3 regions of the Bariatricus sp. HCP28S3_D3 genome follow, and region 1 is predicted to be linked to each of the others. Evidence: riboswitches for the same ligand, from Rfam matches in the RefSeq annotation. Region 1 holds a riboswitch; each other region holds the start of a gene.

The links. A riboswitch is a leader RNA that binds a small molecule or an ion and turns the genes downstream of it on or off. The one in region 1 is predicted to bind cobalamin.
Region 2: linked by a shared signal. The riboswitch ahead of ACTNB3_RS00680 (sirohydrochlorin cobaltochelatase) and the one ahead of ACTNB3_RS16255 (sirohydrochlorin cobaltochelatase) in region 1 are both predicted to bind cobalamin.
Region 3: linked by a shared signal. The riboswitch ahead of ACTNB3_RS04855 (ABC transporter substrate-binding protein) and the one ahead of ACTNB3_RS16255 (sirohydrochlorin cobaltochelatase) in region 1 are both predicted to bind cobalamin.

The regions. Positions count from the first base shown of each region.
Region 1 covers NZ_JBQHTK010000042.1:10,579-13,857, reverse strand. The annotation lists gene ACTNB3_RS16270 (flavodoxin) at 128-550, opposite strand; gene ACTNB3_RS16265 (DUF3793 family protein) at 582-1,133, opposite strand; gene ACTNB3_RS16260 (DUF2325 domain-containing protein) at 1,118-1,423, opposite strand; partial or broken gene ACTNB3_RS16255 (sirohydrochlorin cobaltochelatase) at 1,718-1,861, opposite strand; cobalamin riboswitch at 2,100-2,288, opposite strand; gene ACTNB3_RS16250 (acyl-CoA dehydratase activase) at 2,415-3,179, opposite strand; gene ACTNB3_RS16245 (DUF3343 domain-containing protein) at 3,193-3,279, opposite strand, start outside.
Region 2 covers NZ_JBQHTK010000001.1:149,649-152,927, reverse strand. The annotation lists gene ACTNB3_RS00695 (YitT family protein) at 1-119, shown strand, start outside; gene ACTNB3_RS00690 (SPFH domain-containing protein) at 265-1,272, shown strand; gene ACTNB3_RS00685 (PTS ascorbate transporter subunit IIC) at 1,274-1,486, shown strand; cobalamin riboswitch at 1,636-1,823, shown strand; gene ACTNB3_RS00680 (sirohydrochlorin cobaltochelatase) at 2,043-3,230, shown strand; gene ACTNB3_RS00675 (hypothetical protein) at 3,247-3,279, shown strand, end outside.
Region 3 covers NZ_JBQHTK010000004.1:51,425-54,703, reverse strand. The annotation lists gene ACTNB3_RS04860 (FecCD family ABC transporter permease) at 1-720, opposite strand, end outside; gene ACTNB3_RS04855 (ABC transporter substrate-binding protein) at 751-1,959, opposite strand; cobalamin riboswitch at 2,088-2,286, opposite strand; gene ACTNB3_RS04850 (ABC-F family ATP-binding cassette domain-containing protein) at 2,434-3,279, shown strand, end outside.

The sequences.
Region 1 (3,279 bases):
ATTTTCGCTATTCATCAACACTATACAGGCAACCCAATAAAAAGAAAAACACCGAAGCATGATAGCCATTTTCATACCTCGGCGTTTTTCTAGCCTATACATCCATACATTACTTCCGATTGGCGATTTAGCAAAGCGCTCCCCCTAATGCTCTGCAGGCCTCCAAAGCTTCCTCATTCGGTGCTTCATTGCAAATCACACTCTCGCATGCAAGCACTGCTCCGGCGCTGCCGCAGGCATCTTCCCAACTTCGCATCCATTCACCGTCGCCCCATCCGTAAGAACCGAATAAAGCAACTTTTTTCCCACCAAGTGCTCCTTCGCAGGCATCCCACATCGGCTGGAATTCTGTTTCCTCCAACACCTCCGCTCCCATAGCCGGGCACCCGAATGCAATCGCATCATATTGCTTTACCATAGAAGCACCAAACTCCGACGCTGCAAATAATGCGGCTTCTGCTGCTTTTTCCTTAATTCCTTCCATTACGGCGTATGCCATCTGTTCGGTATTGCCGGTTCCACTCCAAAAAACAACTGCAATTTTACTCATATTGTATACCAACCTTTCTTAGTTTCTATCATCAAACAGCTACTGTGAGCCGTTCAATACTTTTGCCGTTTGCCCATTGAGAGCAATATACGTCTGTACATTTTTTATAGCGTGCAAATTGTTTTTTTGCACTTTTTTCATCTCCATATACTTTCCAGCATCCTACAAATTTATAACCTTCGGCATGATTTTCGTTAAATCCACGCACATCCTCGGGCGGATATCCCAGAAACAGTCCGATTTCATGCGGGAAATCCCCCGACTCCTGCAAACGTCTGCTTAACCGTACCACACATTTGTCACAGTCCCCGGTGGAATATCCACATGCTCTCAGAATTTCCCCTGCCTCTTCTACAGCCAGATCATTTTCCAATTTGTCAGGACGATAAAGGTAGATCAGTACCCGCTGTTCACATACCTGAATCGGGATCACCCGTATTCCCTTCGGTGCAAGTCGTTTGTTCAATGATCGCACTGCCAGAATCAACTCTTTTTTATCCGAACACGGACAGTTGAACAAGTTGCCGGTCTTTAACCCTGCCAATGTGGGTGAACAATGACGGACAATCATTTCATCAGACATACTGCTTCCTCCTGTTTGATATTATCATCTAAAATATTATTGAGCGCCGACATAGAACTGGTATGTGACCGCACCACCTTTACATCAAGTCCTTTTGTTTCATTCAACGCATTTCGCACCATTTTGTGTGATACTGTGCTGGTAAATAATACCATCAGATCGGGACATCCGATTCCTTTCAAACTGCTTTTCTGTTTTGGAAATACTTTCGCATCACACTGATATTCCTGGCATAGATCCTTGTACTGACGAACCATGCATTCATTTCCTCCGATAATCACTACGCTCATTTTATGTATCTCCTTTCTTTTGTTAGCTTTGCCTAACATCGGGTTTTAAAGAAAACGCCATGTAGGCGTTTCTTTGTCTTAATTTGTATAGCCATTCAGTACGGATATAAACATTTAAGTTAGCTTTTACTAACTATTTATATATTATCTGTTTCTGTTCCCATTGTCAATCCATATTCTCGTATTGATTATTTTTCTCATTTCTGTTGCAGGATCATCTGTTTACTGACCGATCGCAGTTGCAGTATGTGCAATATAAATTTCCCGAATCTTAGCGATTCCTCCAAGATCTGCGAGGTGTGTCGGCTGAACGACCAGATTCTTTACACCATTTGCGACAGTGCGCTCCAGTGCCTGATCCATATTATCAATGCATTCTCCGTCTCTGGCCTGAATATGATTGATAATGATCTGCGCGGTAAAGGCTCTTCTTACACTGTTCATCCGTCTCATCCGTTCTTTGCTGTATGTAGATTGCATCAATTCAGCGCTGCCACCTCATCCGCAGCCTTCTGATCCTCGTTTTCTGTACTTTCTTCCTCGTCGTTTTCTACTGTTGTTTCCGCATTTTCATCGCTTTTTCCGGAACATCCTGACAGAACCAGGGTGCCAACCAGCGAAACAGCTCCATTATGATCGGTTGCGACCAGTTACTCGTGATCTGTGGGTCCTTCCCCACTCCGTTTTTCAATAGGCAGGTCTCCTGGCTTACGGATCTTAATCCAAAGCCGCCTTCCCAATTGCTCAGTGACATAAATGGCCTTGCACTCCCCGCTCACAGTGACGAGTTTGTACAGGATTTGCACCTGTTTCCCTTTTTATCGGACAACCGGTAATTGTCTGAACCTATCGAGCTTAACATATCATATTCTGCAAAAAATATAAAGACTCCGGAAATAGAAATATCTTACAGAAGGGAAAGCAGGAGCAAGGGTACTGATGAGTATCCCCTTGCTCCTGCTCTTTGCGCTCACCTTATATTCCTTTGCTACTATTTATTCTTCTTCTCCTTCGCCAGTAATGCTGCCCCCAGCGCGCCGGCATATCGTCCGTTTTCGGTAGGTTCCACCGTCTTTCTGATTTTCGCAGAAAGGATTCTGGTAAAATATGTACTGTGACTCAACCCTCCTGTCAGAATAATCTTATCTGACAGTGCCTTCTTCTGGCTCAACTGTGCCACCTTAGATGCTACGGAATCAACGACCCCCGCCGCAATATCTTCACGATTTTTCCCGACACCGATATAATTGATGACTTCGGACTCTGCAAATACGGTGCAAAGAGAACTGATTGGTAAGACTGTTCCGCTTTCAGCCATATCAAAAAGCTCCTGAAGCGTGATTCCGAGACGATTTGCCATAATTTCCAAAAACTTTCCGGTCCCGGCGGAACATTTATCATTCATCAGGAAATCCTGCACGGTTCCGTTCTCGACCAGGATTACTTTGGTATCCTGTCCGCCCACATCAATAATCGTACAATTATCTCCTGCCATCTGTCTTCCGCCTCTTGCATGACATGTTATTTCGGTAATCACATAATCTGCAAAATCTACAGCAATTCTTCCATATCCGGTCGCTGCAACTTTTGTCTCATCAGACATGACATCCACTCCTTCTGCAAGAAGTTTCTCCTTGATAAGTAAGGTGGTCTCCTTGCTGCTCCATCCTGTAGGCAGTACAAATTGAAGCTCCTTATCCCCGATCACAGCAACTTTGGATGCTGTGGATCCGATATCTATTCCAACGTAATTCATATTCCTACCTCTTCTAACAATATTGATCTCTGTGTGGATTCAGATCCATTTCCACTTCGGTGATTTTCAAGATCTCTATATCATGTTCACGAATACACTG
Region 2 (3,279 bases), on a different contig from region 1:
CAATTGTAGACAAACATGAATATCAGAAGCTGATGAGATTCATGAATGAAAAGGATCCGGATGCATTTATGACGGTGTATTCGGTACATGACATGAGATATAAACCGAAAGTGTATTGAGAAATCAAAGCCAGTGATTTGTGTGAATCCACATTTCACCGGCTTTTGTTTTTTAATCCAAAATCTATTTTCTTTTCAAAATTATATTGCACATATGAAATAAATATGATATCATTTTGATATCAAAATAAAGGAGGGGAAACTCATGAAGGAAATCACATTAAACAATAGGAAGAACGGAATGCCGGTACTGCTTCTGACCATTGCTCTGTATGTACTCGCAACGTTAGGACTGATCTTTGGAATCGAATACGAATACTGGATCCTTGTGGTCCTTTGCAGTATCTGGCTGGCACTTGGCTGGATTTTGTTTTTAGGTCTTAAGACACTGAAACCACAGGAAGCGCTTGTGCTTACTCTTTTCGGAAATTATGTCGGTACGCTGAAAGAGCCTGGTTTCTATTTTGTGAATCCGTTCTGTGTAGGTGTGAATCCGGCTGCGAAGACAAAGCTGAACCAGAGCGGAGACGTGGACAGCCAGTCCAAGAGGTCTGTAATTTTCACACAGCCACAGGCAGGACAGGCTGCGGAGACGGTGAATAAGAAGATCTCTCTGAAGGTTATGACACTGAATAACAACCGTCAGAAGATCAATGACTGCCTCGGCAACCCGGTGGAGATCGGAATTGCCGTTACATGGCGGGTAGTGGACACAGCAAAAGCAGTTTTTAATGTAGACAACTATAAGGAATACCTTTCTCTGCAGTGCGATAGTGCGCTCCGTAATATTGTGCGGCTATATCCTTACGATGTATCTCCGAATGTAGATACCACAGGAGACGGTGTCGCGGATGAAGGAAGCCTTCGCGGTTCCAGCGAAGTGGTTGCGGCAAGAATTAAAGAAGAGATCCAGGGCAGAGTGGAGGAAGCAGGCCTTGCGATCATCGAAGCGCGTATCACTTATCTGGCATATGCTCCGGAGATTGCGGCAGTCATGCTTCAGCGACAGCAGGCTTCTGCGATCATCGATGCGAGAAAAATGATCGTTGACGGAGCCGTGGGCATGGTGGAGATGGCACTTGAAAGGCTGGAAGAGAAGGATACAATAGCATTAGACGATGAAAGAAAAGCTGCGATGGTATCTAATCTGCTGGTTGTGCTTTGTGGAAATCATGATGCACAGCCGATAGTAAATACAGGAAGTCTTTACTAATATGGCAGAAACGAAAAAACAGATACCGCTTCGGGTATCACCAAAACTGTACGATGCCCTCGCAGCCTGGGCTGAAGATGATTTCCGTTCACTGAACGGGCAGATTGAATTTTTACTGACTGAATGTGTGAAGCAGCATCGAAAGGATGGCAAATATATTTCGAAGGAATTGCATGTGCGTCCACAGATCGATCTTCCGGAGAAAGAAGAATAATACATAAAAAGGCGGTGATGAGCCGTCTTTTTATGTTATGTGCAGGAGTTGTCGCCCGGAGTGGTCCGGCCGAAATAGATGAACATGCAGCGATTGAATTTGGAATCGGGGAAAACGAAGAAGCAGGCTTTACATTTCAGGCGGGTTGTGATAAGGTATGTTCGTCAGGTTCAGACAGCATTAGCTGTCTGATTAAAAGGGAAACAGGTGGAAGTCCTGTACGAACTCGTCACTGTAAACGGGGAGTGCAAGGCCAGGAATGTCACTGAGCAATTGGGAAGGCGGCCTTGGATCTGGATCCGTAAGTCAGGAGACCTGCCTGCAAAAAACGGAGTGGGAAGAACCCACAGGCCACGAGTAACTGGTCGCAACCGATAAGAGTCATATTCCACATTCTCATCATCAGGCACCGGTGAAAGACTGGCTGTTTTGGAGAGAGTGCTGTTTGCGTATGTTATTATGAAGTGTGCCTTTTACCGGCGATATGGGAAAGGCACCTCTTTTTTGTTGTACGCATTATCGGGAGAACGACAAAATAAGAAGGAGGAGATTCAGAATGAGGAAAAGATTACTCACAATTCTACTGGCCGTTTCCGTAATCAGCACATTAACAATAGCAGGATGTTCTGGTGGAAATGGGGAAGAAAAAGAGGAGACCAAAGAAACAGAAGATGATCAGAAAGCAGCGAATGAGGTGGCAGATTTGATAGACGCAATCTATGTTCAGGAAAGAAACGATCAGACGGATGAAGCGTGTAAGGCTGCAAAAGAAGCATGGGATGAACTGACGGATGAGCAGAAGGAACTGGTAGAAGGAGAAAATGCGGACCCGGATTATTTTGGAAAAGATACCGGAGACGCATCCGCCGACGATTCAAGGAACCAGGATGGAATCGGAGAAAATGAACTTCTGGCAGTCAGCTTCGGAACATCTTACAATGACAGCCGCGTGGAAGATATTAAAGGAATAGAAGATGCCCTGCAGGAGGCATATCCTGACTGGTCCGTAAGAAGAGCATTTACATCGCAGATTATCATCAATCACATACAGGCGAGAGACGGAGAATGTATTGACAATATGGATCAGGCTCTGGAGCGTGCAGTGAAAAATAATGTGAAGAATCTGATCGTACAGCCGACCCACTTGATGCATGGAGCAGAATATGATGAACTGGTCAAAGCAGTGGAGCGTTACCAGGACAAATTTGAATCCGTAAAGTTTTCGGAACCGCTTCTGGGTGAAGTGGGAAGCGATGCTTCGGCAATCAATTCAGATAAAGAAGCTGTTGCAAAGGCAGTGACGGCACAGGCTGTTGAAACAGCAGGATATGACAGCCTCGATGCAGCGAAGGAAGATGGTACGGCATTTGTATTTATGGGACATGGCACCTCCCATACGGCAAAAGTTTCCTACAGCCAGATGCAGACACAGATGCAGGTACTCGGCTACGACAATGTATTTATCGGGACCGTCGAAGGGGAACCGGAAGAAACTTCCTGCGAGGCAATTATTGAAGCAGTAAAAAATGCGGGATATAAAAAGGTCATTCTCCGGCCGTTGATGGTTGTGGCGGGGGATCACGCAAATAATGATATGGCCGGAGAGGATGAAGATTCATGGAAGAGTCTGTTTGAAAATTCCGGATTTTTTGAACAAGTGGATGTGCAGATTGCAGGACTTGGTGGAATCGAGGCTATTCAGCAGATTTATGTTGATCACACTGCGGCAGTCATTGATAAATAATGGGAGGATCAGAAGTATGAAGAAGAAAATAGCAGCCATGCTTGGAATG
Region 3 (3,279 bases), on a different contig from region 1:
ATAGGCTTCGCCAAGCTGGTACGCACCGATTGGCTTGGAATAGAGGAAGGTAATCACAACGGTGACAGCAATCAATACAAAAGCAACCTTCACGTTGCTCCAGCTCATCCCGGAAAAGCTTCCCTGAGACCAGCCGTGCAAATTCACGATATCCGAGTCCTCCGCAAATGTAACCACAAAATCCGTAACCGCCGAACAGATATAGCCGATCATGATTCCGGCCACCAGAAGGGTTGCCATATGATTGATCTTTCTTGACATCAGAAGGATGAATCCGGTCGCAATCAGTGAACCTATAAATGCCGCTATAATGAGCGTATACGAAGAGACTCTGCTGAAGTACTTCAGAAATACGATCATCGTCAGGGCGACCACCATTTTCGCGCCCGAGGAAATGCCAAGCACAAAGGGGCCTGCAATCGGATTGGCAAAAAAAGTCTGAAGCAGGAACCCGGACAGAGAAAGGGCACCTCCGAGAAGGGCTGCCATCAGAACTCTTGGCAGACGAATTTTCCAGATGATTCTGTAATTCGCATCCTGCTTTGCCTGTCCGAATAGAATATTCAAAATCTCAGAAACAGAAATATGTACGTTTCCCGTATTAATATTCAGCACAATAATCACACAAAATGCAGCCAGAAGTCCGGCAAACACCAGCAAATACCGGATCCGTCTTCTCATCTCTTCCATTCGTACCGGCTTATTCTTCCTTTTCTCCATTGTTCCTCACTTTCTCATATCCTGATATCGTCATGACACTTTATATAAAAATGTCATCTCCTCCGTTTTTCCATCGGTAAGCATCAGATGAATGTCTGTAATCAGATTTCCGACAATGTCTGTCGCCTGATACAGGTACTTTCCGGTACACCACACATTTCCTTCCTGCACCGCTTTAAAATCTGCAAACAGCTCACTTTTCGCCAGAAGATCCTCCATCGATTCCACCGGATTATCGATCGATGAATTGTAGATCAGATAGTCCGCGTCGGCTGCAGATGCAAAGAATTCTTCCATAGAAATGCTGATCGACGCACTGTTATTTTCCGTATTTTCAAGATCATCGAAAACATAACGTCCACCCGCAATCTCGATCATTTTCGGAATGTAATCTTCGGACTTTCTGACCACGACGGTTCCATCGGTACTCACATAGAAAAAGGCAACCGTCTGCTCTGTATTTTCAAAGTCCTTCAGTTCTTCGATTACTTTGGACTGTTCCTTGAAAAATGTCTCTGCCTGTTCTTCTTTGTCCAGCATCGCGGCATAGACCTTGATCCACTCCGTTCTTCCAAGCGGATGCGTCTCATAACTGGACCGGTCGATAAATACCGGAATCTCAAGCATCTCAAGCATCTCCTGCACCTTCGGAGTATGCAGGATCATCGTGGATTCAATAGCCAGATCACATTCCTCATCGATCAGGAGTTCATAATCCGGCTCACTGTATTTTCCGGCATAAAGGATGGCGCCATCTTCCATAGCCTGCACCGCATTTTCAATGTACCAGCCGGATTTTTGTGTCCCGCTCAGGCGAATCGCATCCAATGCATCAAGCGAATCAAATAATGCCATCACCGATGTTGCCGCAAGATAAATACGGTCCAGCGGCTGATGTAAAATCACGATGTCTTCTTCCAGATCCGACGGAATATTCCTGCCCTCCGGAACAAGAAGATAGTCTTCCCCGTCCCGGATCCGGATCAGCTTATATCCATCCTGATAATAATATACCCCGAACCCTTTTGCATAATCAAGTTCCATCGCAGATTCATAAGTAAGTCCCTTGATTTCCATTGGTCCCGGCGTTTCTTTCGCCTCTTCCCGCTGTGGTTCAGATGTCATCTTATTTTCTTCCGTTTCCGGCATCGTTTTCTCTTCCGAACCACATCCCGGAATTCCGAAAATCAGTACCGCAATCAGTATCATACACAGGAACCGTGCTGCTCTCTTTTTCATCGTATCCCTCTTTCCACTTTCGATCCGATCCGCAAAGCACAAATTTCCCATTCAAAAAAGCCCGCTTTTCCTGTACGAAAGCAGACTTCCCCCTGAAATATTCTGCAAATCTATGCTTTCATCGGAAGCTATTCACATTCTTCTCAGCAGGTCTCCTGACTTACAGCTCATCGCCCGGTTATGCCTTCTCGCGCTGGATACGCAATGACTTATCTATAACCTCGCTCCCTGTTTACAGTGGCCGGACCGCTCAGGATTTGCACCTGATTCCCTTTTAACCCGGCAGATCTGAATCATCTGCCCGGCACTGAAAAGCCCAATATAGAACACCCTCACTATAACATATCCCCGCCTGTATGGCAACCGCATTTTTCCTTTGAAATCCTTTCGAAATCCATTGCCTTTTATCCGGTAGATATAATATAATAAGCAGGACACTGTCACTTGTTACCACATAACAAAGGAGAATCGAAAATGAGCATTTTAAATGTTGAACATCTTTCCCACGGCTTCGGTGACCGCGCCATTTTTCATGATGTGTCCTTCCGTCTTCTGAAAGGCGAACACATTGGACTTGTCGGAGCCAACGGAGAAGGGAAATCTACTTTTTTTAATATTGTTACAGGAAAACTCCAGCCGGACGAAGGGAAAATCGAATGGGCAAAAAATGTCCGTGTCGGTTATCTCGATCAGCACACTGTACTTGAAAAGGGCATGACGATCCGCGAAGTGCTGAAATCCGCCTTTTCCTGGCTTTTTGAACTGGAAACGAAGATGAACGAGATCTGTGACCGCCTCGGGGACGTGGATGAAGATACTATGATGACACTTATGGAAGAGCTTGGGACCATCCAGGACACACTGACCATGCACGATTTCTATGTGATCGATGCAAAGGTCGAAGAAGTCGCACGCGCGCTGGGGCTTCTGGATCTTGGACTGGACAAGGATGTCACCGACTTAAGCGGCGGCCAGCGCACCCGTATCCTGCTCGGCAAACTCCTTCTGGAAAAGCCGGACATCCTGCTTCTGGACGAGCCAACCAACTATCTGGACGAAGAGCATATCAACTGGCTGAAACGTTATCTCACCGAATATGAAAATGCGTTCGTCCTGATTTCCCATGACATTCCGTTTCTGAATGAAGTGGTGAACATCATTTATCATATGGAAAATCAGGAACTGAACCGCTACGTCGGAGATTATGACAATTTCCAGAAAATCTACGAAGTGAAGAAAGCCCAGCTTGAGGCTGCCTACAAGAAGCAGCAGCAGGAAATCAGCCAACTCAAGGATTTTGTGGCACGCAATAAAGCGCGC